Regions from separate parts of the Bordetella flabilis genome, predicted to be linked through region 3. Evidence: predicted binding sites of a transcription regulator. Region 3 holds the regulator's gene; each other region holds the start of a gene.
What was found. Region 3 encodes HrcA, which represses chaperone genes, less so after heat shock. Its sites were predicted from a motif close to TTAGCACTCNNNNNNNNNGAGTGCTAA; they were not measured.
Positions count from the first base shown of each region.

Region 1: a site for HrcA is predicted at 4,870-4,896, ahead of groES (co-chaperone GroES). Genes of this name have one in related genera too.
Region 2: a site for HrcA is predicted at 4,086-4,112, ahead of rpoH (RNA polymerase sigma factor RpoH). Genes of this name have one in related genera too.

Region 1 covers NZ_CP016172.1:684,052-694,255, forward strand. The annotation lists gene BAU07_RS03035 (acetoacetate decarboxylase family protein) at 1-326, shown strand, start outside; gene BAU07_RS03040 (hydroxysqualene dehydroxylase) at 425-1,915, opposite strand; gene BAU07_RS03045 (GNAT family N-acetyltransferase) at 2,029-2,619, shown strand; gene groL (chaperonin GroEL) at 2,849-4,492, opposite strand; gene groES (co-chaperone GroES) at 4,528-4,815, opposite strand; gene BAU07_RS03060 (aldo/keto reductase) at 5,320-6,339, opposite strand; partial or broken gene BAU07_RS26655 (NmrA family NAD(P)-binding protein) at 6,497-6,787, opposite strand; gene BAU07_RS03065 (serine hydrolase domain-containing protein) at 6,851-8,164, opposite strand; partial or broken gene BAU07_RS03070 (LysR family transcriptional regulator) at 8,377-8,848, shown strand; gene pdxR (MocR-like pyridoxine biosynthesis transcription factor PdxR) at 9,076-10,204, opposite strand, start outside.
Region 2 covers NZ_CP016172.1:159,510-169,713, reverse strand. The annotation lists gene BAU07_RS00805 (cation:proton antiporter) at 1-1,768, opposite strand, end outside; gene BAU07_RS00800 (phosphodiesterase) at 2,127-2,867, shown strand; gene rpoH (RNA polymerase sigma factor RpoH) at 3,153-4,037, opposite strand; gene BAU07_RS00790 (hypothetical protein) at 4,216-4,905, opposite strand; gene fghA (S-formylglutathione hydrolase) at 4,979-5,839, opposite strand; gene BAU07_RS00780 (S-(hydroxymethyl)glutathione dehydrogenase/class III alcohol dehydrogenase) at 5,839-6,945, opposite strand; gene BAU07_RS00775 (hypothetical protein) at 7,240-7,959, shown strand; gene BAU07_RS00770 (glutamate synthase-related protein) at 8,359-10,204, shown strand, end outside.
Region 3 covers NZ_CP016172.1:4,587,535-4,597,738, forward strand. The annotation lists gene dnaK (molecular chaperone DnaK) at 1-1,698, opposite strand, end outside; gene BAU07_RS20410 (YbbN family protein) at 1,794-2,129, opposite strand; gene grpE (nucleotide exchange factor GrpE) at 2,193-2,792, opposite strand; gene hemH (ferrochelatase) at 2,941-4,023, opposite strand; gene hrcA (heat-inducible transcriptional repressor HrcA) at 4,072-5,076, opposite strand; gene BAU07_RS20430 (NAD kinase) at 5,195-6,094, shown strand; gene recN (DNA repair protein RecN) at 6,102-7,745, shown strand; gene fur (ferric iron uptake transcriptional regulator) at 7,817-8,233, opposite strand; gene BAU07_RS27825 (outer membrane protein assembly factor BamE) at 8,417-9,040, shown strand; gene dapB (4-hydroxy-tetrahydrodipicolinate reductase) at 9,058-9,849, shown strand; gene murB (UDP-N-acetylmuramate dehydrogenase) at 9,857-10,204, opposite strand, start outside.

The DNA.
Region 1 (10,204 bases), 1.9 Mb from region 3:
TGCCCAAACGGCTGGGCCATTTCGACATGGATGGCGACGTGGGCGCCGGCGGGTTCGCCGGCCGCCTGGCCGCGCCGGGCGGGTTGGTGGCGGCGCTGCGTTTCACCCGCCGTCTGTCGATCCCGGTCGCCTTGCCCGCACGCGGCCTGATCGTGCAGGCCGGGGAGGGAGGTCCGCTGCCTACCCCTTGCCGTGCGCAGGGCAAGCTCGTGCTCGGGCACGCCGACTGGGATTTCGACGCGAACGGTCCACTGTCGTTCCTGCGCGGCAAGCGCCCCTTCGTCAGCGCACGGCTGACCTCCATGCGGCTGTCTTTTGGCGCCTGACGTGCGTCGCGCGTGGAGGGTGACCTGACGTGCCGCATGTGGCAGGCGCGCCTCGTCATGTTGGGAAGGTATCCCGATGCCGCCGCCATCGCGCCGGGCTAGCCCGCGACGCCATCGCGCCAAGGCTTGCGTCGCAACAAACGCGACAGGCCGCCCGGTTCAGGCGCGGGCAAGGCCAGCGCTACGTGACGTCCGCGCTCCGCCAGGACGGCCTCCGCTGCCAGTGCGCCAGCACGCGTCGCGCTTTCCATGCAGAAGGGCAAGCCCGTATCCGCCCAGTCGCCGGCCAGGAACAGATCCTTCTCCAGGCGCACCGGTGGACGCATGCCTTCGATGCCGGGCCGCGCGCAGGGCACGGACATCGGAATGCGGTGCACGGCGGTGGCAAGCAGGCGTGCGCTCCGCGCGAGGGGCGCGAAGTCGGCGATCTCCGCGACGGTCGCGGCGATGATCTCTTCATCGGACAGGTGGGCGGCGCGATGGCTCCAGATGATATTCGTCGCCATCATGGAGCCCGCATCATGGGTAACACCCGCCAAGCCCGTGCGGACGGCTGACATTGCGGGCGGCCGGACGTTGGCGAGATCATAGAAATCGGTATTGAAGGTGGCGGGAGACCATGGCCGCGCCCAGAAGGGGGTCGGCGTCAGCTTGCGGTCGAACCACAGGTAGCAACTGACGTAGGGGCTGGGCTCGAAATGCCGCGCCCGCGCGGCGAGAGGATGCGCATCGGGCAGAAGCGCAGGCAGGGCGGTGGGTGGAACGGCCAGGACCACGGGAGCCCGGAGATGCGTGCCGTCGCCCAGCACGACGCCGTCGACACGGTCGTCGGCAGTTTGCAGCGCGGTCGCGCCACAACCGAAGCGCACCTCTCCGCCGTGCCGCTCGATATCGGCCACGCAGGGCCAGGCGTACAGCTCGCTCAGGCCCGTTGCCGGAATGCCGAAGGCCACATCGTTATGTCCCATCATCTGCGCGAACAAGCGCATCAGGGCCGCCGCGGAGCACTGCTCTACCGGCAGATTCAACAGCGCCATGGACGCCGAGGCCCAAAACCAATCGATGAAGCTGCTGTTCACGCCCATGCGCTGCAGGTATGCCCTTCCCGATTCTCCGTCCATGGCGCGGATGTCGCCCGCGCTGCTGCGCAGGGTGCGCCAGGCCACGCGCATGTTCGACAACAGGTGGCGCAAGGGCACGCTGGGCAGAATGCGCGGCAGATTGCGGACGTAATGCAGCGGCGCGGGCAACGGCCCGCCTGCCTTGAAGTGGATCGCGCGGCCCTGGTCGTGAACGGTCAGCAATTCCTCCGTCTGCCAGAAAACCTGCTTCTCGGTGCCCAGGCGCGCCATCAGGGCGCGCATATTCGCGTACTTGTTCAGCAGGATATGGGGGCCGATATCCACGGTTACGCCGGTGCGCGGATCTTGCCAGCTGCGGGCGCGCCCGCCCGGGACATCGCTGGATTCGGCCACCAACACCCGGAGGCCCGCGCGGGCCAGCAGGCTGGCGCACGTCAGTCCGCCGATCCCGGCGCCGATGATGACCGCGTCGGGGTCCTGGCCAGTGCGTGGGGAAGCGGGTGGCATGCATGCTCCAGGCGACGAGCCAGGTGTGGGCGCGTCGGGTTGGTTTCCTTTGAACGGCTCGGCCGGGCGGCGTCCGCGGCAATGCGTGGGTGGCCGGTGGACTTGCGGGCGGCATGGGCAGCTTTCGTGCCGGTGCCGACCGGCCGGCAAGCGGATATGCCAAGCGGCTTCACCGGCCGGGCGGGATGCTCGTCCTTTTCCGCCTTATCATCCGCCATTGGATTTCATTGCCCAATACCATGACCGGAGCCAACACGAACGGCGGTGTCCTGCAGACTCCACGCCTCTGCTTGCGCCTGTGGCAAGACGATGACCTACTTCCATACGTCGCGCTCAATGCTGACGCACGGGTGACCGAGTTCCTGCCGGGGCCCGTCACGCCGGACATGGCGAGACAGTTCTTTGATACCCAGAATGGGCTCTATGCCCGCCACCGCTGCTGCTTCTTCGCCGCGGAACTGAAGTCATCCGGCGAGCTGGCCGGTTTCATCGGGATGAAGTACCAGGACTTCGCCGCGCCTTTTGCGCCTTGCTTCGAGATCGGCTGGCGGCTGGGCAGCAGGTTCTGGGGACTGGGTCTCGCCACCGAAGGCGCACGTGCTGTCGTCGCCTACGGATTCAATGAACTGGGGCTGGACGAGATCGTCTCGTTCACGGTGCCGGCGAACGCCGGTCGCGTCGGGTCATGGATCGCATCGGTATGACGCACGATCCAGGCGCCGACTTTGCACATCCGGCCTTGCCGGGCGACCACCCGCTGTCCAGGCACGTGCTGTACCGGATTTCAAGGGCCGGTTAAGCGGCGTGGCGAAGCCGCGGTGCACCCGCCACATCGCGGGTATCCCGCGACAAAAAAGCCCCGAGGTTACCCTCGGGGCTTTTCCATCAGGCGAAGGCTCCGGGCATGCCCGGAGCATCGGGTGACAGGACTCTTTAGAAGTCCATGCCGCCCATTCCGCCCATGCCACCGGGCATACCGGCCGGGGCAGCGGGCTTATCTTCGGCCAGTTCGACCACGGCGGCCTCGGCCGTCAGCAGCAGGCTGGCGACGGACGCAGCGTTCTGCAGGGCGGTGCGGGTGACCTTGGTCGGATCCAGCACGCCTTGCTCGACCAGGTCGGCGTACTCGCCGGTCGCGGCGTTGTAGCCGTAGTTGCCCTTGCCGTTCAGTACGGCGTTGACGACCACGCTGGCTTCTTCACCGGCGTTGGCGACGATGGTGCGCAGAGGCTCTTCCACGGCACGCAGGATCAGCTTGATACCGGCGTTCTGGTCAGGCGTATCGCCCTTCAGGTCGGCGATGGCTTGCTTGGCGCGCAGCAGGGCCACGCCACCACCAGCCACCACGCCTTCTTCCACCGCGGCACGCGTGGCGTGCAGGGCGTCTTCGACGCGGGCCTTCTTTTCCTTCATTTCGACTTCGGTCGCGGCACCGACGCGGATCACGGCAACGCCGCCGGCCAGCTTGGCCACGCGCTCTTGCAGCTTTTCACGGTCGTAGTCGGAGGTGGCTTCCTCGATCTGCACGCGGATCTGCTTGACGCGCGCTTCGATCGACTTGCTGTCGCCAGCGCCGTCGATGATCGTGGTGTTTTCCTTGCCCACTTCGATGCGCTTGGCCTGGCCCAGGTCTTGCAGCGAGGCCTTTTCCAGCGACATGCCGGTTTCTTCGGAAATGACCACGCCGCCCGTCAGGATGGCGATGTCTTCCAGCATGGCCTTGCGACGGTCGCCGAAGCCAGGCGCCTTGACGGCGGTGGTCTTCAGGATGCCGCGGATGTTGTTCACAACCAGGGTGGCCAGCGCTTCGCCTTCGACGTCTTCGGCGATGATCAGCAGCGGACGGCTCGACTTGGCGACTTGCTCCAGCACGGGCAGCAGGTCACGGATGTTGCTGATCTTCTTGTCGTAGATCAGGACGAACGGATCTTCCAGAGCCGCGACTTGCTTGTCGGGGTTGTTGATGAAGTAGGGCGACAGGTAGCCACGGTCGAACTGCATGCCTTCGACGACATCCAGCTCGTTTTCCAGCGACTTGCCGTCTTCGACGGTGATGACGCCTTCCTTGCCGACCTTGTCCATCGCGTCAGCGATGATCTGGCCGATGGAGGAATCGCTGTTGGCCGAGATGGAGCCGACCTGGGCGATTTCCTTGCTGGTGGTGACGGGCTTGCTCAGCTTCTTCAGCTCGGCGACGGCGGCGATGACGGCCTTGTCGATCCCGCGCTTCAGGTCGATCGGGTTGAAGCCGGCGGCGACGTACTTCAGGCCTTCCTGGACGATGGACTGGGCCAGGACCGTGGCGGTCGTGGTACCGTCACCGGCGTTGTCGGAGGTCTTCGAGGCGACGTCCTTGACCAGCTGGGCGCCGATGTTCTCGAACTTATCCTTCAGTTCGATTTCCTTTGCGACGGAAACGCCGTCCTTGGTCACCGTGGGGGCGCCGAAAGAGCGCTCCAGCACGACGTTGCGGCCCTTGGGGCCCAGTGTGGTCTTGACGGCGTTGGCGAGGATGTTCACGCCACGCACGATGCGCACGCGTGCGTCATCGGCAAACAGGACTTGTTTGGCAGCCATAGTCTTTCCTTACTGGAATTCGGTATTTGGGGGAATTACTGGATCACGGCGAGGATTTCTTCCTCGCGGATGACGAGCAGCTCCTCGCCATCGACCTTGACGGTCTGGCCGGCATACTTGCCGAAGAGCACCTTGTCGCCAGCCTTCAGGTCAACCGGCAGAACCTTGCCGTCTTCCGTACGCTTGCCGGGACCGACAGCGATCACTTCGCCCTGGTCGGGTTTCTCGGCCGCGCTTTCGGGAATGACGATGCCCGAGGCGGTTTTGCGCTCGTTGTCCAGACGCTTGATGATCACGCGATCATTCAGAGGACGCAGGGCCATGAAGAACTCCTGTAGTTCATTACGAAAGGGTTGTCTCACTAGGCCACCGGGGTGTTAGCACTCGGCGGCGGCGAGTGCTAATTATAGGGGCGGTTTCGGAGCCTTCAAGGGGCAAGGGCCGGCGTGTTACAAATACACCGGCAAGATGTCGAATGTCATCCAATTGTCGAATTTCATGTCGAATGTCATTCAACTTGGAATTCATGTCGTTCAAGTTGGAATTCGCGGCGTCCCCAATTTTCCGTGCTGGCCATGTTTGGAGAAGTTAAGGAACTAGGACTACGTGACGGGCGCCAGGCGAGTGGCCGGCTTCACGTGACCGGGGACCCCACGACATCCATTACCCCCGGCCCCAGAAAGGCGGACGAGCGCTATCGATCCATTTCGGTCCGTCGACCACAAAGACCGGGCGACCGCGGTTCGATCATATGCTGCCGTACAGGGCACGTGTGTAGTGAGCGCAGGACGCTGCGCACCGCAAAATCTGTACCGCCCCGTTGTTAATCACCGGGGAACGCGGTCGCGGTCATGGAAGTGTTGCATCCAGTGCGGAAACGGCTCTTGCGTCGCAGAGGCCTTATCGAGGCGCTCGAGCTGTTCAGGGGTCAGCAGAAGGTTTTGCGCATCGAGATTTGCCGCGAGCTGCTCGGGCGTCCGGGCTCCGACGATGACAGAAGTAATCTGCGGGCGCGCGAGTAACCACGCCAGTGCGACTGGCGCTGGCATAGTGGCCAGCTCGCTGGCCACTTCACGCAAAACCTTGAGGATCGGCTCGGCCCTGACTGCATCAACGGGCGGAAAGTCGAGTTTCGCACGGCGCCCGGCGGAATCGCCGGTCGGAGCGTACTTGCCGCTCAGGTAACCGCCTGCGAGCGGACTCCAGACCAGCAGGCCCAGCTTGTTTGTCGCAGCGACAGGCATGATCTCGTGCTCGATGTCGCGACTCGTCAGCGAGTAATGAACCTGATTGCTCGCAAGATGTATGCGATCTGTGCGGGTCGTGATGCCGAACGCTCGCTCGATATCAGCAGCGCTGAAATTGCACACGCCGATGTGACGTACCTTACCCTGTGTGACCAGATCATCGAGAACACGAAGCGTTTCATCGAGCGGCACAAGCGCGTCGCGATCATGCAGTTGGAACAGGTCGATGTGATCTCGGCCGATTCTCTTCAGACTTGTCTCCACCGTGCGCATGATATGCGAGCGGCCCAACCCCACATCGTTATGGCCGGAGCCGGTGCGTAGTCGGACCTTGGTCGCGACGAGCATCCGGCTTTCATCGAGGCCCAGCGTGCTTAGAACCTGCCCCACAACTTCTTCGGAGCTGCCCTGCGAGTAAGCGTCCGCCGTGTCGATCAGGTTGACGCCGCGCTCCACGGCCATCGCGACGAGCCGGGCGGCCTGACCGGCGTCCAGCCCGGCAATGTCGCCCCAGATGCCTGAGCCGGCACCGAACGTCATTGCGCCGAGGCTCAGCCGTGAGACGCGCAGGCCGGTTCGACCTAGTGTGCTGTATTCCATAGCGTATTCCTTGTATGTACGGCAATGTGATGCAATGGTCGGGCGACGTGCGGTTGCCCGCGTCGGCCGACCAGTCTCGTTCAGACGGGGCGTGACACGAGCTTGCCCAGAACCGTCTCAAGCTCGACATCACCGCGGGCTATTTCATCAGGATGCCCTTCACAATCGCTTTCGACATGGCGTCGATCACCGCCCGCGCCTCGGGAAATCCAGGCTCCGGATCGAACTCGGAAGGAGGCAGGATGAAAACACCCTTTGCGCCTTCGAACGCAGCGGTGAGCGACGCAGCGTCTTCCATGCGAGCCGTCGCGACTTCGCAGCCGCGCGCTGCCCACGGACCTGCTCGTGTTAGTTCGCGCACAACGGCACGCACCGGCTGACCTGCCGAGAGAAGCCGGCGGGCGACTTCGCCGCCGACCTTGCCCGTGATTCCCGTGATCGCAAACATTGCTCTTTCTCTTTACATGGGCAAATAAAATGGTTCCGCGCCGAAGCAGCGGCCGCCAAGTGGTCAGGCGCGCCGCAGACCGTCGTAAAGCGCCCGCTCAAACTGCCCGTAAAGATTCACCACTCGGGCATCGTAGAAAGGCAGCATCTGTGTAAAAAGCGATCCTGCGACGCGCTTGACGGGATCCACCCAGAAGTACGTGTTCAGCAGCCCGGCCCAGCTCACGCTGCCCGGACTGCGTCCGTGTGGTCCGGGCTGTGTGTTGATGTCAAACGAAAATCCCCACTTGTGCGCTGCGCCCGGAAACTGGTCGAAGCTGTTCGACCACGACGGTTGGGCCGTCTCCATTTTGCTAACCTGCAGATCACCGATTTGGTTGCGGAACATCATCGCGACAGTGTCGGCACGCAGCACGCGCTCGCCGCGATACGTGCCGCTGTTCAACAGCATCTGCAGGAACGCCATGTAGTCGCGCGGCGTACTGAACAGTCCACCACCGCCCATGAAGAACTCAGGTCGCTGGTTGATCTCGAACGGCTCGGGCGCCAGTGACCCGTCTCCCTGACGCCTGTGCATGGTGGCGACGCGTTGTTTCTGCGCACTGCCGATCAGGAAGCCCGTGTTACGCATGCCCAGCCGTTCGAAGATGTGCTCGCGGAAGTAGACCTCCAGCGACTGGTCCGTCACCGCTTCGACCAGCTTGCCGATCCAGTCCATGCTGATGCCGTACTCCCAGCGCTCGCCGGGCTCGAACTCGAGCGGCGCCGCGAATGCGCCGTTCATCGAGTAGCCGATGTCGGGCATGCCCGTCGCCTTTTCGTATTGGCTAAGCCTGTCGCTCCAGATGCTGTATGTGAAACCAGAGGTATGCGTCAGCAGATGACGCACCGTGATCGCGTTACGCGCGGGGCGCAGCTTCGGCTGCCCTGAAGCGTCGAACCCCTCGAGAATCCTCGGCGCCTTCAACTGCGGGAGGATCTCGCAAGCCGGCTGATCTAGCCGCAGCCTGCCCTGTTCGACGAGTTGCATGCAAGCGGTGGCAGTAATCGCCTTGGTCATCGACAGGAGCCAGAAGATCGTGTCGGGGCCGATGGTCTCCCGGCTATGAACATTAGCCCGACCGCGCGCTCCCTCGTACACGAGCCCGCGTTCCGTTGCACCCATGGCGACAACACCGGCTACCGTGCCGTCGTCGACCGCCCCTTGCAGGCATTGATCGATTGATGTGTAGGCGGGGTGCTGGATCAGCACCGCGTCTCCTGTTGAACGGGGTGGCGCAGCCAGTACATTACGGCTTGCGAATCCGCCAAGCGTCGCGACGGATAGCAGGCTCGACGCACCCTTCAGAAGGTGTCGACGATTCAGTCGTGCAGTCATTTGGAGTTCCTCTGAATGAACAATGTTTCGGTGAGGTGCATTCTGCGGAAATCCGCCAAAAGCAAAATGACATGGATAGCATTAGATAAGTGACGCTGAGTCACTAATGAGGCATGATTGAAATCTGTACGGCATGGCTGTCCGGTGCGATGATGCTGTGCTGTCCTTAAGTCGATCACTGGCGATCCATCATCCGCGGTACGAGCGCGACCATGAAATGCAGTAGCGAGAAGCTGTCCGGCGGCATCAGCGTGTTCGCTGCGGTAGTCGATGCAGGGCGCCGCTTCGGAAGTGCTGGGAATGTCGCCGCCAGGCGTCAGTCGGGCGATTGCCAGGCTGGAAAAGAAATCTGAAGATTCGGCTCTTCAACCGAACGACACGCTCCGTCTCCCTGACAGAAGAAGGCCGCCGATTTGCGAGCAGGTCATGCCCCATCTCACAGGGCTGGAGGAAGCAGCCGCTGCCGCCGCAGGTGGCGCGTCGGCTGTGCGCGGAAAGCCGAGAGTCAATTTGGACCCCGTTTCCCACCGCGTCATTCTCGGGCAACGGCTCAACGAGTTCGTGGACGCGCACCCGGAGCTCGAGATCGGGTTCATGGCGCGAGACAGTCTGGATGACCTCGTCATGGACGGCTTCGACCTCGCGCTACGGTTCGGCGAGCCCAGGACATCCACCCTGCGAGCTGACCAGAAATAACCGGCGCGTCGGCACGAGCTAGCGCTGCTGCGGCGAGCTGGCGAGGCGAGGTGAATCGGCCGATTACCCATTGTCAGCGGTCTTCCACGTCCAGGCCACGAACGTCAGTTGTGGGGCGTCGGCGGAAGTCCGCCGCCGACCGATGACATCAGTATCGACGAGAACCGGACTTCCGACGCTGCGTGCTTGATCGACACGGATATGCGGTCTGCGACTCAATGAGATGCAACGATTCTTGCGAGCGTCGCGCATGCGGCGTCTATGTTGCCGCGGTGCAGGTTCGTCACGCTGAGTAGCAAGCCACGTTGCGCGTGAGCGCGGCAAAGGTGCCAAGCGGAGAGCGCCGAAGGCGCGAGGCCATGTGCGCGGGCGATACGCACCACGGCGATGTCGTCGGCGGTGTGTTGCAGCGGTGCGATCACGCCTAGGCCCGCCGTCAGCGTGCCCGGCAGAAACCTGCTGACATGCGTTAGCGCGAGGCTGCGGCGTTCGGCATAGAGAGCCTTCATCTGCCGCAGGTGCCGCAGGAAGCGCCCATCGGATAGAAAGTCCGTAACAGCCAACTGGGTAGTCCGGTTCGGAGCCGGGGCCAACACGGCGGCGACTTCGACCAGACGTTCCGCCAGCGATCGTGGGGCGACGACGAAACCGAGGCCAAGCGCCGGGCTGAGAGTTTTGCTGAACGACCCGATGTGAACCACGCGCTCGGCGCCTGGGCCTGAGGCAAGGGCCGGTGCTGCCCGACCGTCGAGCTGAAGTTCTCCGAGATAATCGTCTTCGATGATCCAGGCGTCACTTGACGCCGCCCAGTCGAGCAAGGCGTGTCTCCGTGCTGGCGACAGGGTCACGCCAAGCGGTGCGTGTTGGCCAGGGGTGACCAGTGCCAGCATGGCGTCTGGCGCGCGGGCGATCCCATCTTCTACGCGCAGCCCCTCGGCATCAACGGGCACGGGTTCGAGCGCTGCGCCGATCAGCTCGAGCCCGCGTCTTCCCAGCGGATAACCTGGCTCCTCGATCCACGCCTTGCGCCCGTGCGCGCGTAGTGCCGTCAGCGCAAGCAGCAGACCCTGCCGGTATCCACTGGTGACGATGATTTGATCGGGATGGCATTGCATTTGTCGGCTAATGGCAAGGTGGCTCGCGATCTGGGCCCGCAGCGCAGGTTCGCCGCGCGGGTCAGCGTAGGCCGTGTAAGTGATGGCGTCGTCGCGTACGGCGCGCGTTCGCATACGGGCCCAGAGCTTGGCCGGAAACGCGTCGTGAGCTGGTACGCCCATTTGGAACGGCAACGGGGCGCTCGAAAATGGACGGGTGAAAGCCGCCAAAGGCCTGTCTATTGGCGCC
Region 2 (10,204 bases), 1.4 Mb from region 3:
GAATCAGGCGCTGCGCCACGGACCGCTTGCTCATCAGGGCGGCGAAACGCAATCCCAGTTCGTTGGCCAGCCAGCGCTGGAAACCGAACAGATAGTGCAGCCGCAGTGCCGCGCGGAACGAACGGGAATACCGCACGTCGGCGGCGATGGCGTTTTCAAAGCCGGCCAGCCCACCGGCGCGCACGGCGTCTTCCAGCCGCTCGGACCGCGCCAGCAGCGCTTCGGCCATGCGCCAGTCGACGAGTTGCGCCTTCAGCACGTCGAAGAACATTTCTTCCTCGCGACGCGCAAGGATCGCCAGGCCGACATCGACCCGCTCCTCGATGCTCATGTGGCGGACCTCGCTGTCGCGCAGCCGCGTCAGGCTCTGGTCGAAAACCCCGTGGATACGTTCGCGGACTTCCGGGCCGATATGTTCGGCGGTGGCGACCTCGTCGGTTTTCTCCTGCAGGTCGCCGAGGGCCACCGTCAAGGCCTGGTCGCGGATGGTCGCTTCGCGCCGCGACAGTTCGTTCAGCTTCAGCATGCGTATCAGCGGCCGCAGGCTGATGCCGTTGAGGAACAGCGTGATCAGCACAAACCCGGTCGTCGCGACGGCGATGAACTGGCGGGCCTCGTAGGGAACATCTTCACGCTCGGTCACGGCCAGGGCCAGGGCCAGGGACACCGCCCCGCGCAGCCCTCCCCACAGCATGACGGTCTGGTAGGCGCGGCTCACCCGGGTCGCCAGCCCGGTCAGGCGCAGGAGGGGCAGCAGGCCGAATACGGCGACGGCGCGCGCGACCAGCGTCGCCACGAACAACACGATGAGCAGCGCGATGTCGCTGGGCCGTGCGTCCGCCATGAGCCGCGGGATCAGCATGGCCGCGAACAGGAAGATCAGCGAATTGGCCCAGAACCCGAACTGCCCCCAGGCGCTGGTCAGGTGTTCGAAGGTGGTGGGCGCCATGCGGGTGCGCCCGGTGGATCCGACCACGAGTCCCGCGATTACCGTCGCAACGACGCCCGACACGTGCAGGTAATGGTCGCTGATGTAGAAGGTCAGGTAAGCCAGCGTCAACGTCAGCGTGATCTCCGCCGTGCGGAAACCGCGCAGGACGACGAAAAGCATGCAGGCCAGGCGTCCCATGGCGTAGCCGGCCAGCCCCCCGCCGACGAAGCTGATCACGAAGCTCGTCATGACGTTGCCCAGCGACATTTCGCCATGGCCCGCAAGCACGCCCACCAGCACCGAATACAGGGCGATGGACGCCGCGTCGTTGAACAGGCTTTCTCCCTCCACCAGGGTGGTCAGCCGCTTGGGCGCGCCCACTTCGCGGAAGATGCCCACCACCGCGGCCGGGTCCGTGGTGGCCACGATGGCGCCCAGCAGCAGGCAGGCCGCCAGGCTGTAGGACGACAGGCTGCTCAGGGCGAAGCCCACGACGATGGTGGAAAGGAACACGGCCACGATCGCCATCATCAGGATGGGGCCGATGTCATCCATCAGGCGCCGCACGTTCATGGACAGCGCCGTCTCGAACAGCAGCACAGGAAGGAAAACGGTAAGGAAAGTTTCCGAGGAGATCTCGAACTTCTCGAGCGAATCCAGCATGCCGCCCAGCCCCGGCGGCGCCCAGCCATGCAGATGGAGCACGATGCCCAGCAGACAGCCGACGATGGCCAGCAAAACGGAATACGGCAGCTTCAGCCGGCCGGCCAGCGGCGGCATGAAGCAGACCAGCGTGAGCAAGGTCGCCAGGCCGAAGACCAGTACCCCTACATCCATCTTGTTCTATCCCCGTCATCTCGTTGTGGTGTACCGGCAAGGATAGCGGGTTTTCACCGTTTATCGGCATGTGCAAGCATGAAGGGCGAGCGGCCCAGGGCCCTGCTTGGAATGCGCGCGGCATCGCACGTTTCGTTACGGGCAGCACGATTTGGTGGATGCCGGCGCGAGCGCGTTTTCGCTAACGTAGGCACGCCCCTACGCAAACCCTCCGGAGCCGCCGTTGCACACCATCCCACAGCATTCCTCCATACGGCAGGCCCGCACCGGCGCGGACGGGATATCGCTCGACGCCGCCGCACATCCCGCACTGCTCGTCCAGTTGACCGATCCGCATCTGTTCGCGGAACCCGCGCTTATGCTTGGCGTGGACACCGACGCCAGCTTGCGCGCCGTGCTGGACGCCATCCGGCGCGACCACGGCGACGCCGATCTGCTGCTGGCCACCGGCGACCTCTCGCATGACGGGACCGACGCTTCCTACCGGCGTTTTGCCGAGGCGGTCGGCGCCCTGGGCATCCCGGCGCGATGCCTGCCCGGCAACCACGACATGCCGGCGGCCCTGCAACGCATCTTGGGCGCGTGGACAGAGCCGGTGGCCGACCTGGGCGCCTGGCGCATCGTCCTCCTGGACTCGCGTGCCGATGGCTCCAATGCCGGGCACCTGGAACGCGCGCAATTCGAACTGCTCGATCATGCCTTGGCGACCGCGGACGGCCGCCCCGCCTTGGTCGCCATGCACCACAATGCGGTGCAGCTCAGCGCGGATTGGCGCGACCCGATGATGCTGGACAACGCCGCCGAGTTGTTCCGGCACCTGGCGCGCTGGCGCAATACGCGGCTGCTTCTGTGGGGCCATGTGCACCAGGAATTCGATCGCCGGCGCGGCAGCATCCGCATGTTGGCCACACCGTCGACCTGCTTCCAGTTCGCCATCCGCGACGGCCGGCACCGCCTGGATGCGCAGCCGCCAGGCTACCGCTGGCTCAAGTTGTATCCCGACAGCTCCGTTGCCACGGGAGTCAGGCGACTCGACGCGGCCGTGTGGCAGGCGATGATGCGGGAATGGGGGCTGGTGGAGGAAAGCCGGATCGCGTGAACGGCGCAGGGCCGGCCGCCAGCCCGGGCCGGCGCGCTCTTGTCATTTGCCGTGCGGCGAAGCACGGCGCTGCGCAGGGCAGCAGACAATAAAAAACGGGGCACCACAAGAGGTGCCCCGCCAAACACCTGTCCCATAGGGGAGGGGAAAGAGGAGAAGCCGAGACAGGTGACACGATCCCGCACCTGGCATTGCGCCGCAGCGCGGAATCACAAGATTAGGCTGTGTCCCGGCAATTTAGTTTCCTGCCCACCCTGGATTTTTCGTGGGGTTTGTATCTTTGCGTTACGTCACCAGGGCGCCGCGCATCTTCTTCATCGCGGCGGACTCGATCTGGCGAATACGCTCGGCCGATACGCCGAATTCGTCCGCCAGCTCGTGCAGGGTGGTGCCGCCATCGTCCTTCAGCCAGCGCGCCTCGATGATCCGGCGCGAACGCGGATCCAGCGTTTCCAGGGCGTTGTTCAGGCCGGTGCTCTGCAGTTCGTCCACCGCCTTGCGCTCCAGGACCCGGGTCGGTTCCTGGCGGCCCTCGTCGGACAGGTAGGCGATGGGCGCGTAGGCGTCGTCATCGTCGTCCTGGGCCTCCAGGGACATGTCACGCCCGGACAGGCGCACTTCCATCTCGCTGACGTCCTCGCGGCGAACGTTCAGTTCGCGGGCGATATCGTCCACGCGTTGCGTATCGAGCGTCTTGCCGTCCGGCCGCATGCTGCGCAGGTTGAAAAACAGCTTGCGCTGCGCCTTGGTGGTGGCCACCTTGACCAGGCGCCAGTTGCGCACGATGTATTCGTGGATTTCGGCCTTGATCCAGTGGACCGCGAACGACACCAGGCGCACGCCGCGCTCGGGATCGAAGCGCTTGACCGCCTTCATCAGGCCGATGTTTCCTTCCTGGATCAGGTCGGCATGCGGCAGGCCATAGCCCAGGTACTGGCGGGCGATCGACACCACCAGGCGCAAGTGCGACAGCACCAGCTGGCGCGCGGCGTCCAGGTCGTCCTCGTCGCGCAGGCGACGGCCAAGGGAGGTCTCCTGCTCGGCAGACAAGACCGGCAGACGGTTTACGGCGGAAATGTATGCGTCGATCGTTCCCAGGGCGCCCGGGTTGGCGATGGCCAGGGTGAGCGCGTTGCCGGAAACGGCCAACGAGGAACCTTTTTGTTTCATGGTGTTGTGCTCCAGGAAACGACTATGTGTAGAACGCATTCGGCGATGTTAGCACTCTGGATTGGGGAGTGCTAATTCGACATGCCGGTGCACCGGAAGTTCACTCTTTCAGGCCATGTTTCGCACGGTACGCGGCCCCGGGCGGCGCCAGGGGCAGACGGCGAGCGGGGCGCGGTTGCTACCAGCCGCGCTGTTTCAGGCCTGCGGCGGTGGCGGCGTCGTCAGGCCGGATGAACAGTGCGCCGCGTGGGTCCAGGAATACCCCGTAGCGTGCGCCGTCGAACATCGGCATATAGGCGGCGCTGCCGTACTGCACGTCCACGAATGGCAGCCAATTCGGAAAATGCTGCTTGAGACGCCCCAGGTCGGGAATGCCTGCCGGTCCCAGCGCATAAACCGTGCGCGGGCCCGACTGGTCCGCCGCCGGATCCGCATAGCGACCCGACAGTCGGTCCAGGCGGTAGAGCGGCGGCACGCCGGCCAGCAAGGCCGGGAGACGCCAGCGCACCACCCGCGCGTCGATCTGCCATTCGTCGCCGCGCAGGGAAAATTCCCGGGGCGCCGTACCAGGCAACTCCGCCGCGGCGATGAATTGCTGCGGCCCCTGCTGGCGCAGCACTACCCGCGCCACGGGCTCGTCGGAAGTCAGCCGAAAAAACTGGTACAGCGCCAGGCCCAGCATCCCGGACACGCAGGCCAGCGCCAGCACCAGCAGCCCCACCAACCGCCGCACCGGGCGCAGGCGAAACTGCCGCCGTCCGCGCGCGTCGCGCGGCCCGCCCTTGCCGAACGACAGGCCCAGGCCGATAAGCACGCCGACAGCGGCGGCCGCCAGTATCCAGACGGTAGGGGCCATGCCGTCGATCAATGCCGGGCCTCTCGATGTAGGGAACGAGTTTTCAGTATATAGAGGCCGTCAAGCCTTGCCGTTACCGCGTTTGTCACCCGGTCCGTCCCACCGCCAGCCGCTGCGCATGGAAGGCGATATGGTCTTCCATGAAGCTGGAAATGAAGTAATAGCCGTGGTCGTAGCCTTCGTGCCGACGCAGTTGCAGCGGCTGCCCGGCCTGCGCGCACGCAGCCTCGAAAACCTCGGGGTAGAGCTGCGTGTCCAGGAAGCGGTCCGCCAGACCCTGGTCCACCAGAATGCCTTCCGGAAACGGCGCCCGCATCGCCGCCATCAAGGCGGTGGCGTCGTACGCCGACCAGGCCTGGCGATCGCTGCCCAGGTAATGGGAAAACGCCTTCTGACCCCACGGGCAACGGCTGGGCGCCGCGATCGGGGCGAAGGCGGACACGGAGCGGAACAATGCCGGATTGCGCAAGGCCAGTACCAGCGCGCCGTGTCCGCCCATCGAGTGTCCGGACACGCCGATCCGCCCCGACGCCGCGCCGAGCTGCCCGGCGATGCCATGGAGCTCCTCGGTGATGTAGCTGTACATGCGGTAGTGCGTGTCCCACGGCGGCACGCTGGCGTCCAGGTAGAAACCCGCGCCCGTACCCAGGTCCCAGTCCTGCTCCTCGCCGGGAACGCCGGCGCCGCGCGGGCTGGTGTCCGGCGCGATCAGCATCAGGCCATGCTTCGCCGCCCAGCGCTGGGCGCCCGCCTTCACCATGAAGGTTTCCTCGGTGCATTCCAGGCCGGCCAGGAAGAACAGGGCCGGCACAGGTCCGGATTCCGCTTGCGGCGGCGTGTACACCGAAAAGCGCATCGGCAGCCCGATCGCCGCGGAATCGTGGCGGTAGACGCGCTGCCAGCCGCCGAAACACCGGTGTTGGGCCAGGACTTCCAGGTCGGCCATCAGTAGAGCACCACCGAACGAATGGATTCGCCGCGCTTCATCAGGTCGAAGCCGTCGTTGATGCGGTCCAGGGGCAAGGTATGGGTGATGAGGTCATCGATATTGAGCTTGCCTTCCATGTACCAGTCGACGATGCGCGGCACGTCCGTGCGGCCCCGGGCGCCGCCGAACGCCGACCCCTTCCATTCACGGCCCGTCACCAATTGGAAAGGCCGGGTGGCGATTTCCTCGCCGGCCGCGGCCACGCCGATGATGATGGATTGGCCCCAGCCCTTGTGGCAGCACTCCAGCGCCTGGCGCATCAGCTTCGGATTGCCGACGCATTCGAACGAATAGTCCGCGCCGCCGTCGGTGAGCTGGATCAGGTGGTCGACCACGTTGGGCACTTCGTTCGGGTTGACGAAGTGCGTCATGCCGAATTTGCGCGCCAGCGCTTCGCGGCGCGGGTTGATATCGACCCCGATGATCTTATCGGCGCCCACCATTTTGGCGCCCTGGATAACATTCAAGCCGATCCCGCCCAGGCCGAACACGACCACGTTGGCGCCCGCTTCGACCTTGGCGGTGTAGACCACGGCGCCGACCCCGGTGGTCACGCCGCAGCCGATATAGCAGACCTTGTCGAAGGGGGCGTCCTCGCGGATCCTGGCCAGGGCGATCTCGGGCACCACGATGTGATTGGCGAAGGTCGACGTTCCCATGTAGTGGTGGATGGGCTTGCCGCCCAGCGAAAAACGCGACGTGCCGTCGGGCATCAGGCCCTTGCCCTGCGTGGCGCGGATCGCCTGGCACAGATTGGTCTTGCGCGACAGGCAGAACTTGCACTGGCGGCACTCGGGGGTATAGAGAGGGATGACGTGGTCGCCCGGCTTCAGCCCCGTCACGCCCGCGCCGGTTTCCAGTACCACGCCGGCACCCTCATGGCCCAGGATGGCGGGGAACAGCCCTTCCGGGTCGGCGCCCGACAGGGTGTAGTAATCAGTGTGGCAAATCCCGGTCGCCTTCACTTCGACCAGCACCTCGCCGGCCTTCGGGCCTTCCAGGTCCACGTCTTCAATGGTCAGCGGGGCGCCCGCTTTCCAGGCGATGGCGGCTTTTGTCTTCATGCGTGCTCCTGAGAAGGCCGGAGGGAGGCGCGCGGTGCCGGCATGTACGCCTGCCGCCCTTCCCTCGAACAGAAGGATGTTACCGCGCGCCGCAGCCCCATAACACCTTACGATCCGGATGCGCTCGTCCGGATGGACGGCTACCGGTGACCCGCAACCCTGGACCGGCGCGACGCCATGGCGTTGGACGCGGCGGCGTCGGGGAAAACTCACTGTTGCGCCATCCCGTTTACGCGGTACCATTTATTCCCGCGCGAACGTCCCGTTCCCAGCACGCCCCGGCCCTGACACCCTATGGCTCGCCTGCCCCGACTGTACGCCCCCGGACTGCCGCAACTCGTGCAAGCCAATTTCATCAACCCGTTGGCGGCCCCGGCGCAGCCGGCGCCGGCTGATACGCTGAACCAGATCGCGGCATGGCTGGGCGAGACCGCGACCCGCAACCGGGTGGCGCTGCATGGATGGCTATTGGCGACGGATCGCATCCTGCTGCTGGCCACGCCCGTGGATGGCGAAGGCCTGCCCCGCCTGATGCAGACCCTCGGCCGCAACCTGGCGGCGCGCCTGCGTGGCGGGCGCGTATTCGCCGGGCGTTATCGCTCGGCCCTGGTCGAACCGGGCGCCTGGGTCCTGCCGGCCCTGGTCTGGCTGGAAACCTATCCCGCGCGCAGCGGCGCGACCCACGACCCGGAACTCTGGCCCTGGTCGTCCGCATCCGGGCACACGGGCATGGGCCAGCCGCAAGCCGGCTGGATGTCCGACCATGCGGACTACTGGTCTTGCGGCAACACGCCGTTCGACCGGCAAGCGAATTACCGGCGCCGCCTGCAGGACGGGCTGACGCGCGAGCAGATCGTCCGCATCGACCAGGCCGTGCAAGGGCAGTGGGCACTGGGCGGCGCCGATTTCATCGCCATGCTGGCCCATACCGCCAGCCGCCGCGTCACGCCGGGGCAGCGCGGACGTCCGCGCAAGAAGCCGGCGCCTCCGTCCGCGGAAGCGGAATCGACCTAGATGCCCGCAGTAGGGGCGCCGCACCATCACCGGGCAAGACCCGGTTTTTTGTTGCCTGCACGCACATGGCGCGAGGAAGGGGCGGGAGGGCGTGGTGCCATAAAAACAGTGACACACCACGACAATGGGAGCCGGGAGCGGATCGGGAGAGCGCATCGACCTCTATGGTCCAGGCGCGCCGGTCCCCGCAAGGCAATCTCGAGCCGCTCGCCGCGGACGCCCGGATGCCACCACAATGCGTCACCATTAAACTTCAGAAGATTTTTCGCTACGATATAACGGGGACGCACCCTGTTTGTTTTTGTTGCGGCCCCTATGTCGCCGCGGTATCGTCCCACCTTGCGCCGCAGCATGGCGCGGCAGCCCCTTTTTCAGCAGCCCCAAGCCCTGGAGCGCTTCATGACCGTACCGACCTCCACCGACTCCTGTCCCGTGCCCGCGCGCGCCATCGACGCCACCCGCATCGGCTTGCCCGCGGCGCAAGGCCTCTATGATCCCCGGCACGAGCATGACGCCTGCGGCGTGGGCTTCGTGGCCCACATCAAGGGCCGCAAAAGCCACGCCATCATCCAGCAGGGGCTGAAGATCCTCGAAAACCTGGATCATCGGGGCGCCGTCGGCGCCGACAAGCTCATGGGCGACGGCGCGGGCATCCTGATCCAGATCCCGGACGCCCTGTACCGCGAAGAACTGGGCCAGCGCGGCATCGTCCTGCCACCGCCGGGCGAATATGGCGTGGCCATGGTGTTCCTGCCCAAGGAAACCGCGTCGCGGCAGGCCTGCGAACAGGAACTGGAGCGCGCCGTGCGCGCCGAAGGGCAGGTGGTGCTCGGCTGGCGCGACGTGCCGGTGGACGTGGACATGCCCATGTCGCCCGCCGTGCGGGATTGCGAGCCCGTCATCCGCCAACTGTTCATCGGGCGCGGCGCCGACGTGATGGTGCCGGACGCGCTGGAACGCAAGCTGTACGTCATCCGCAAGACCGCCAGCCACGCCGTCCAGAACATGCGCCTGGCGCACGGCAAGGAATATTTCGTGCCATCGGCCTCGGTGCGCACCGTGGTGTACAAGGGGCTGCTGCTGGCCGACCAGGTCGGCCGCTACTACCGCGACCTCGCCGATACCCGGACCATCTCGGCCCTGGCGCTGGTCCACCAGCGTTTTTCCACCAATACTTTCCCGGCATGGCCACTGGCCCACCCCTACCGCATGATCGCGCACAACGGCGAAATCAACACGGTCAAGGGCAACTTCAACTGGCTGCGCGCGCGCGAAGGCATGATGCAGTCGGCGGTGCTGGGCGACGATCTGCCCAAGCTGTATCCCATCGTCTACGAAGGCCAATCCGACACGGCCACCTTCGACAATTGCCTGGAACTACTGGTGAATTCCGGCTATTCCCTGGCCCACGCCATGATGATGATGATCCCGGAGGCGTGGGAGCAGCACACCCAGATGGACGAAAGCCGCCGTGCTTTTTATGAGTACCACGCGGCGATGATGGAACCGTGGGACGGCCCGGCGGCCGTGGCATTCACCGACGGCCGGCAGATCGGCGCCACGCTGGACCGCAACGGCCTGCGCCCGGCGCGCTACCTGGTAACGGACGACGACATGGTGATCATGGCGTCGGAAGCCGGCACGCTGCCCATCCCGGAAAACCGCATCGTCAAGAAATGGCGCCTGCAGCCCGGCAAGATGTTCCTGATCGACCTGGAACAGGGCCGCATCATCGACGACGCGGAGATCAAGTCGCAGCTGGCCAATTCGCGGCCATATCGGCAGTGGATCGAGCGCCTGCGGGTAAAGCTGGAATCGCTGCCCGCGCCGCGCCAGCCCGCCGACGCGGCCGCGCCCACCGCCACCTTGCTGGATCGCCAGCAGGCCTTCGGCTGGACGCAGGAAGACTACAAATTCATCCTGGAACCCATGGCCACCACCGGCGAGGAAGCCGTCGGCTCCATGGGTAACGACGCGCCGCTGGCCGTGCTGTCGAACCGCCCGAAGCCGTTCTACAACTATTTCCGCCAATTGTTCGCGCAGGTGACGAACCCGCCGATCGACCCGATCCGCGAACAGATGGTGATGTCGCTGGTGTCCTTCATCGGTCCCAAGCCCAACCTGCTGGACATCAACAACGTCAATCCGCCGCTGCGCCTGGAAGTCGCGCAGCCGGTGCTGGATTTCGCCGCCATGGCGCAGATCCGCGACATCGAGCAGGTGACGGGCCGCAAGTTCCGCAGCC
Region 3 (10,204 bases):
GATGTTTTCCTTTTCGGCAGCATCGAGCTTGTCGCCATACTCGGTCAGGGACTTGCGCGTCGCATGCACCAGGGCGTCGGCCTGGTTGCGTGTCTGCGCCAGCTCGGCCAGGCGGTGATCCTCGTCGGCGTTGGCTTCGGCATCCTTCACCATGCGTTGGATCTCTTCTTCCGACAGACCCGAGTTCGCCTTGATGGTGATCTTGTTTTCCTTGCCCGTGCCCTTGTCCTTCGCCGACACGTGCAGGATACCGTTGGCGTCGATGTCGAAGGTCACCTCGATCTGCGGCACGCCACGGGGCGAGGGCGGAATGCCCTCCAGGTTGAACTCGCCCAGGGCCTTGTTGCCCGCGGCGATCTCGCGCTCGCCCTGGAACACCTTGATCGTCACCGCCGGCTGGTTATCGTCAGCCGTCGAGAACGTCTGCGAGAACCGCGTCGGGATGGTCGTGTTCTTCTGGATCATCTTGGTCATCACGCCGCCCAGGGTTTCGATCCCCAGCGACAGCGGCGTCACGTCCAGCAGCAGCACGTCCTTGCGGTCGCCCGACAGGACCGAACCCTGGATGGCGGCACCGGCAGCCACGGCTTCATCAGGATTGACGTCCTTGCGCGGCTCGCGGCCGAAGAATTCCTTGACCTTCTCCTGCACCTTGGGCATGCGGGTCATGCCGCCCACCAGGATCACGTCATGGATATCCGACACCTTGACACCGGCGTCCTTGATCGCGATGCGGCACGGTTCGATCGTGCGCTCGATCAATTCCTCGACCAGCGCTTCCAGCTTGGCGCGCGTGATCTTCAGGTTCAGGTGCTTCGGACCCGACGCATCGGCCGTGATGTACGGCAGGTTGATTTCGGTCTGCTGGCTGGAGGACAGCTCGATCTTGGCCTTTTCCGCCGCTTCCTTCAGGCGTTGCAGGGCCAGCACGTCCTTGGACAGATCGACGCCCTGTTCCTTCTTGAACTCGGCGATGATGTAGTCGATGATGCGCTGGTCGAAATCCTCGCCGCCCAGGAAGGTGTCGCCGTTGGTGGACAGCACTTCGAACTGCTTCTCGCCGTCGACGTCCGCGATCTCGATGATCGAGACGTCGAAGGTACCGCCGCCCAGGTCATACACGGCGATCTTGCGATCGCCCTTTTCGGTCTTGTCCAGGCCGAAGGCCAGCGCGGCCGCGGTCGGCTCGTTGATGATGCGCTTGACTTCCAGGCCGGCGATGCGGCCGGCGTCCTTGGTGGCCTGGCGCTGGCTGTCGTTGAAGTACGCCGGCACCGTGATCACGGCTTCGGTGACTTCCTCGCCAAGGTAATCCTCGGCGGTCTTTTTCATCTTGCGCAGCACTTCGGCCGACACCTGGGGCGGCGCCAGCTTTTTGCCGCGCACCTCGACCCAGGCGTCGCCGTTATCGGCCTTGCCGATCTTGTAGGGCATCAGGTTGATGTCCTTCTGCACCGCCTTTTCCTCGAACTTGCGGCCGATCAGGCGCTTCACGGCATACAGCGTGTTCTTCGGGTTGGTGACGGCCTGCCGTTTGGCGGGCGCGCCCACCAGGGTCTCGCCGTCGTCCATGTAGGCGATGATGGAGGGCGTCGTACGGGCGCCCTCGGCGTTTTCGATGATGCGCACCTGGCCACCTTCCATCACAGCCACGCAGCTGTTGGTGGTGCCCAGGTCGATGCCGATGATCTTGCTCATGATGGATTACCTTGAGAGTTCGATTTATTCGTGGATGGTGAAAAAACTCGGATAACGGATAAGTGGGGCTGCCGTCAGGGTTTTCAAGCCCGGATTCACGCCGGGGCAGCCCGCAGCCGGACAACGGCTTCGGAAAACTGGGGCAGTCCCGGCCAGCCGGTGATGCGCCCCAGCCGCTTGCCGGCCCGATACATGATGAAGGTCGGCACCCCATGCAGGGCGAAACGCCGCCCCAGCGCCACATCCGCGTAAACGTTGGCCTCGAACCAGGTGAGGTCCAGGGCCAGCAACGCATCCTTGTGCAGCAGCGCGGTCTGCTTGAACACATTGCAGTTGTAGCAGTCGTTGCCCCACAGGAATACGCAGCGCAGGTCGTCGCCGGGCGCCTGCACCACGTCCCGGTCGAAAGCCTCGCTATCGACGGGCCGCATGCGGAACAGCTCGAAGACCTGCGCGGGATCGAAAGCCTGGGGGGTCGCCACGATGCGCTCCGGTCAGCCCTGGCCCGCCGAGACCGTCACCAGCGCCGGACGCAGCACGCGATCGGCGATCAGGTAGCCCTTCTGCAGGGTCTGGACCACCGTATTGGCAGGGTGCTCCGACGGTACCGACGATATGGCCTGGTGCTGGTGCGGGTCGAATTTGGCGCCGACGGCCGGGGCGATTTCCATCAGCCGGTTCCGCTCGAATGCGGCGCTGAGCTGCTTGAGCGTGGCTTCCACACCGGTGCGCAGGGCTTCCGCGGTCTGGTCCTGCTGAGCCAGGGCGGCTTCCAGGCTGTCCTTGACCGGCACCAGGCTTTCCGCGAATGACTCGATGCCAAACTTGTGCGCCTTGGAAACGTCTTCCTGTGCGCGCCGGCGGACATTTTCGGCGTCGGCGCGGGTGCGCAGCAGCAGGTCGTAGTGCTCATCCGCCCTGGCCTGGGCCGCTTGCAGTTGGGCACGCAGCTCCGCGATCGGGTCCTGGGGCGTGTTGCCCCCCTGCCCCGGGTCGCCAGGCGCGGCGGACTCCGGTGCCGGGGTAGCGTCGGCGGGCTGGGCGACCGCGTCGGTATCGGGCCTTTTCTCGGCAGGCTCGTTCTGTGCCGTCATGGACTTTCCTCCAGGTAAACGAATACGTTCGCGATCGACTATGGGGACCAATGCCCCCATTTCAAGGCGGGTTTATCAAAGGGGGCCAAAAAAAACGCGAACGGGACGCCACGCGCCCCGCTCCACCCGTCTGCCCAGGGCGGCCGCGTCAGGGCTGGGTCGGCCAGCCCTGCAGGTTGCGCTGCACCATATCGGTGAGCGCCGCGACCCATGCCGGGTCGTCGTTCACCGCCGGGATATAGCGCAGGCGGCGGCCGCCGGCGCCGACGAAGGCATCGCGGCACTCCACCTGGATTTCCTCCAGCGTCTCCAGGCAATCGGCGACGAAGCCCGGACACACCACGTCGACCTCCGTGACGCCGTCCCGTGCCATCTCCATCAGGGTCGGGGCGGTATACGGCTCCAGCCAGCGAGCCGTCCCGAACCGGCTTTGGAAGGTCACTTGCGCCTGCTCCGGCATCAAGCCCAGGCGTTCGCGCAGCAGGCGGCCGGTGCGCAGGCAATCCTGGTAATAAGGATCGCCCAGCTCCACCGAATAGCGCGGCAGGCCGTGGAAGCTCATGACCAGCTTCTGGGGGCGTCCGTGATCGCGCCAATATCCCTCGATACGGCCAACCACGGCTTCCAGATAGCCGCGGTCGTCATGAAAGCGCTTGATAAAGCGCAACTCGGGCTGGTCGCGCAGGCGCGCGGCATGGCGCGTCACCGCGTCCACGGCCGTTGCGGTGGTGCTGGCCGCGTACTGGGGGTACATCGGCACCACCAGAATACGTTCGCAGCCCCGGCCGCGCAGCTCCGCCAGGGCACTGGACACCGACGGCGAACCGTAGCGCATGCCCAGCGCGACCTCGACGTGAATCCCGCGCTGATCCAGCGTCTGCGCCAGGCCTTCGGCCTGGCGCCTGCTATAGACCATGAGCGGAGAACCTTCGTCCATCCAGATGTCGCGGTAGCGCGGCACCAGCTTCTTCGGACGCAGGGTCAGGATAAGCCCATGCAGGATAGGCCACCACAGATACCGCGGGATCTCAATGACGCGGGGGTCGGAGAGGAACTCGCCCAGATAGCGGCGGATCTCCGTGCGGGTGGGCGCGCGCGGGGTGCCCAGATTGACCAACAGCACACCGGTCTTCCCGGGCCCGGAGGGCGGTTGCTCGGCGAAAGGATCGCCGCGCTCCGGTTCAGGAAGGAAACGCTCGGGCCATATATATTTGAACGCACGCAGGAACACGCAATACCTCGCCAGCCGTCTGGGCCCCCCGACGGGCCGCCCCGGATATTAATGGTTATGACTCAAGGCGTTCGACAGCAGGCGGGCCGTAATGTCGACGATGGGAATGACGCGCTCGTAGGACATGCGCGTGGGGCCGATGACGCCCAGCGTGCCGACCACCTTGCCGTCCACGCCATACGGCGCCGTGATGACCGACACTTCTTCGAGCGGCAGCAGTTGGGAGTCGCCGCCGATATAGATCTGCACGCCCTGCGCCCGGCTGGATACGTCGAGCAGCTGCAGCAGGTCCGTTTTCTTTTCGAACAGGGAAAACATCCTGCGCAGCCTGTCCATATCGGAGGCGATGTCCGTCACGTCGAGCAGCTTGCGTTCGCCGGAGATCACGACGGAATCGGTATCCTCCGCCGCTTCCGTACCCGCCTCCACCGCCGCCTGCATCAGGCGCGAAATATCGTCGCGCAACTGGGCGAGCTCGGTGGCCAGGGTGCGGCGCACCGCGTCGAAGGACTTGCCGGCGAAGTGGACGTTGAAAAAGTTCGCCGCTTCCACCAGTTCATGTTCGGCATAGTCCCGCTGCACGAACAGGATGCGGTTCTGGACGTCGCCATCGGGCGTGACGATGATGAGCAGTACACGACGGTCGGAAAGACGGATGAACTCGACCTGCCGGAAAACCTGCGCCCGCTTGGGCGTCAGCACGACGCCGGCGAACTGGGTCAGGTTGGACAGCAGGGCCGCCGCTGCGTTGACCGCGCGCGCCGGCTCCGCGGCCGGCAGGCTTTCGCCGATATGCGAGGCCTGCATGTCATAGTTCTGCACGGCCAGCAGGGAGTCGACGAAAAGACGGTAACCCCGCGGGGTCGGGATGCGGCCGGCCGAGGTATGCGGGCTATGGATGAGGCCCGACTCCTCCAGGTCCGCCATCACATTCCGTATGGTGGCCGGCGAAAGATCGAACACTTTGGAAAGCGTGCGCGAGCCGACCGGCTGGCCGTCGGCGATATAGCGTTCAATCAACGCCTTCAGTAATGCGCGTGCGCGGTCGTCCATGTCGCTATTCTATGGAATCTTTTTGCAACGGTGCCAATTTTGTCCCGCAAAGACAAATATGGCCCCATATAATCGTTCAATCCTAGCTCAAACTTCAAACGGACGCCCGCCGCCAGCCATGCACTTTCCGACCGTCGCCCTCATCGGCAGGCACCAGGATACCGGCCTGGACGCGCCGCTGCGCGTCCTGGCCCGGATGCTGACAGAGGCCGGCCGTGCCGTGCTTATCGAAGCCGACACCTCGCACAACACCGGTTTGACGGAATTTCCCGTCGCCAGCCTGGAGGACATCGCGCGCCAGGCCAGCCTGGCCGTCGTCATGGGCGGCGACGGCACCATGTTGGGCGCGGCGCGATACCTGGCGCCGCATGGCGTCCCGCTCGTCGGGGTGAACCACGGGCGCCTGGGGTTCATCACGGATATTCCGCTGCAGGACGCCAGGAATGCGCTGGGTCGCGTACTGGAAGGCAACTTCAAGGCGGAAGACCGGATGCTGCTGGAAGGCAGTATCTGGCGCGGCGACCAGCAGATGTACTCGGCGTCCGCGCTGAACGACGTGGTCCTGAACCGCGCCGGACGCGGCGGCATGATCGAAGTCCGCGTCGAACTGGATGGCGTCTTCATGTACACCCAGCGTGCCGACGGCCTGATCGTCGCCACGCCGACCGGCTCGACCGCCTATGCCCTGTCGGCGAATGGCCCCATCCTGCATCCCGGCATCACGGCCATGGTTCTGGTGCCGGTTGCGCCGCAAACCCTGTCGAACCGGCCCATCGTCATTCCCGACAATGGAGAACTGACGATGACGCTGATCGGCATGGGGCGGGTGGAGCACGGTGCGTCCTGCCACTTCGACATGCAGACGTGGTCGGACCTGCAGCCGGGGGACCGCATCGTTGTCCGCCGCGCCCCGCACACCATCCGCTTCCTGCATCCCGAAGGCTATAGCTTCTTCACGACCCTGCGCCACAAGCTCCATTGGAACCTGATGCCGCAGGCCAGCGATTCCGGAGAATGACCCGCACATGCTCCGCACGTTGCACATCCGGGATTTCGTCATCGTGGAAAAGGCCGATATCCATTTCGGTCCCGGCTTCACGGTCTTCTCCGGCGAAACCGGCGCCGGAAAATCCATCCTGATCGATGCGCTGGCCCTGACGCTTGGCGAACGCGCCGACGCCGGGGTACTGCGCGAAGGCGCGACGCGCGCCGACATCAGCGCGGTCTTCGATACGCCGGACGAGCTGCGGCCGTGGCTGGCCGAACGCGAGATCGACGCCGAAGACGAGCTCGTCCTGCGCCGCGTGGTGGATCCCCAGGGCCGCAGCCGCGCCTTCATCAACGGCGTACCCGCCACCATCGCGCAATTGCGCGAGCTGGGCGACAGCCTGGTGGATATCCATGGGCAGCATGCGCATCAAAGCCTGCTGCGGCCGGACGCCCAGCGCGATATGGTCGATGCGCATGGCGGACACGGCGAACTGCGCCAGGTCGTGGGCCAGGCGTGGAAACGGTGGCGGCAGGTCGCCAGGCAGCTGGAGACGGCGGAACGCGATAGCGCGACGCTGGAAACGGAGCGCGAGCGCCTGCAATGGCAGGCCGACGAACTCGACAAGGTCGACCCGCGCCCCGGCGAATGGGACACCTTGCAGAAGGAGCATACCCGGCTGGCCCATGCCCAATCCCTGCTCGACGGCGCATCGCGCACGCTGGAAGCGCTGGACGGCGACGACGACTCCGCGCACAGCCGCGTGGTGGCGGCCGTGCACATGATGGAGCAGCTGAAGCGGCACGATCCGGCACTGCAGGGCGTGTGCGATGAACTGGAGTCGGCCCGCATCGCCATCGCCGAAGCGGTATCCGACCTGAACAATTACGTCAGCCGCGTGGAGCTGGACCCGGCGCGGCTGGCACAGGCCGAGGAAAGGCTGGGCGCCATCTTCGACCTGGCGCGCAAGTTCAAGGCCGAGCCGGATGCCTTGCCCGCGTTGCGTGAATCGCTGCACGCGCAGTTAGCCGACATGGCTGCCGCTTCGGACATCGATGCCCTGCGCGCCCAGGCGCAAGCGGCCCAGGCCGACTACGCCAAGGCGGCCGCCAAGCTGTCCACGGCGCGGCGCAAGACCGCCAAGGAGCTGGGCAAGCTGGTCACGGAAGCCATGCAGGCGCTGGCCATGCAAGGGGGCCGTTTCGAGGTCGCCGTGGAAAATGCCGCGCCATCCGCCCATGGCGACGACGCGGTCGAATTCCTGGTGGCGGGGCATGCGGGCACCTCGCCCCGTCCCCTGGGCAAGGTTGCCTCCGGCGGCGAACTATCGCGTATCTCGCTTGCGCTGTCGGTCATCGCGAGCCGCGCCGCGCGCGTCCCGACGCTGATCTTCGACGAAGTGGATAGCGGCGTGGGCGGCGCGGTGGCCGAGGTCGTCGGCCGCCTGCTGGGCGAGCTGGGCCAGCGGCACCAGGTCTTGTGCGTCACGCACCTGCCGCAGGTGGCCGCCCGGGGCGGCGCGCATTACCAGGTCAGCAAGGCGGAAAAAAGCGGCACCACGCATTCGCGCATCGTCGAGCTTGACGAGGACGCGCGCGTGGAGGAAATCGCCAGGATGCTGGGCGGCATCAAGATCACCGCGACGACGCGCCAGCACGCCCGCGAAATGCTCGGCGCCTGACCGCTGGGCAGGCGTCGCGGCCACGGGGCCGCGCCGGCGCCCGGATCGCCGCCTATGGGACGGCGTTGCGTTCAACGCTTCGCGCAATCGCCGCAGGTCCCGTACAGCACCATGGCATGGCTTTCCAGCAGGAAGCCATTGTCCTTGGCGATCTTGTGCTGGCGCTTTTCGATGTCGACATCGTTGAATTCGACCACCTTGCCGCAATTGGTGCAGATCAGGTGGTCGTGGTGGTCGCCATCGTTCAATTCGAAGACGGCCTTGCCGGTATCGAACTGGCTGCGGGCAAGGATGCCCGCCTGCTCGAATTGCGTCAGGACGCGGTAGACGGTCGCCAGACCGATTTCGACGTTCTCGGCGATCAAGGCGCGATAGACGTCTTCCGCGCTAAGATGGCGCTGCTCCGCTTTACGGAAAATATCCAGGATCTTCAGGCGCGGAAAGGTGGCCTTCAGACCCATGGTCTTCAGTTCGCTTTGATCGGTCATGGTATTTGGATTTTTCCCGCCGGTGGGCGGCACAAGAAACGTACGGGACGGCCGCCGGCCCATGCCCCCGTGCCTTTTCACCAAGCGGAAATGACTTGATAAGCCTTTATGATAACGGTTTTGCCAGCATCCATTTACGGGGGCCCGCTAGTGTCCAGGACTGCACGTTCAACATCCCGCCGCATGAAAGCGGTGCTTGCCATCGCGGCGATCAGCTTCGCGCTGGCGGGATGCTCCTCCGGGAAATGGGGATTCCCCTACAAGGCGCCTGTACAACAGGGCAACTGGATCACCAGCGAACAGGTCGCGCAACTGCGGCCCGGCATGACGCGCGAACAGGTGCGCTTCATTCTGGGAAGCCCCACGCTGACCAGCGTGCTGCATGCCGACCGCTGGGACTATCCCTACTATTTCAAGCCGGGCTACGGCAACGCGCAGGAGCGCAAGTTCACCGTCTGGTTCGAGAACGACAAGGTCGCGCGCTGGGACGGCGACCAGCAGCCCGATGTGCAGCCCTTCCAGCTCGCTGACGAACAGGCCAAGGCCGCCGCCCGCGCCAAGACCGAGGCGAACAACGCGGCGGGCCAGAAGGCCGGCGCGATGCCGGCGGCAGGCACGTCCGGCGGTGGCCTTCCGGCCGGCGTGAGCGCGCCATCGGGCGGCGCCACCACCGGCAATACGCCGGCAGACCCGGCCCCCGCGGGCGGCGCGCCTGCCCAGGGCGCCTCGGCGAATACGCCCAGCAGCGCCACGCCCACCGGTGCGCCCGGCACCATACCGGGCAGCCCTGCCCAGCCCATGCAATAACCACTCAGGATCACCCCATGCGCATCGCGATTGCCGGGGCGGGCGGCCGGATGGGCCGCATGCTCATCGACGCCGTCCTCAACCATCCCGACATGGCCCTGGCCGTGGCGCTGGACCGGTCGGGCAGCGACCAGCTGGGCCAGGACGCCGCGGCGTTCCTGGGCCGGGACAGCGGCATCCTCATTACCGACGACCTGGATGCGCTGGCCGGCGCGGATTGCCTGATCGATTTCACCCGTGCCGAAGGAACACTGCGGCATCTGGCGGCTTGCGTGAAGCACCAGGTAAAGATGGTCATCGGCACCACGGGGCTGGACGATGCCGGCCGCGCCGCCATCGAACAGGCCTCGGGCCATATCGCGATCGTTTTCGCGCCCAACATGAGCGTGGGCGTGAACGCGACGCTCAAGCTGCTCGATATGGCCGCGCGCATCCTGAACTCCGGCTATGACGTCGAAGTGTTCGAGGCCCATCATCGCAACAAGGTGGACGCGCCTTCCGGGACCGCGCTGAAGATGGGTGAAACCATCGCGCAGGCCTGGGGAGTGGACTTGCCGGACGTGGCGACATGGACGCGCCACGGAGATACCGGTGTGCGCGAACCGGGCACCATCGGTTTCTCCGTCGTGCGCGGCGGGGATATCGTGGGCGACCACACGGTGTATTTCTGCGGCATGGGCGAACGCATCGAGATCACGCACCGCAGCAGCAGCCGCGCGACGTATGCCCAGGGCAGCCTGCGCGCGGCCGGCTTCCTGCGCGACAAGGCCAGCGGCCTTTTCGATATGCAGGCGGTGTTGGGGCTCTAGGAAGCGGCTAAGGCAATACGGGCTCGCGATCCAGGTCGACCCCGAAGCGCGCCTGGACGTCGGCGCGTATGGCATCGGCCAGGGCCAGGATATCGGCAGCCCGGGCCCCGCCCCTGTTCACCAGCACCAGCGCCTGGCGGTCGTGCACGCCCGCGGCGCCCATCGCGCGCCCTTTCCAGCCGCATTGGTCGATCAGCCAGCCGGCGGCAAGCTTGAAGCGGCCATCCGCCTGCGGGTAGGACACCAGGCCCGGATAACGCTGCTTGAGCGAGGCATGGCGACTTGCGTCGACGATGGGGTTCTTGAAGAAACTCCCCGCGTTGCCGACGACTGCCGGGTCCGGCAGCTTCTGGCG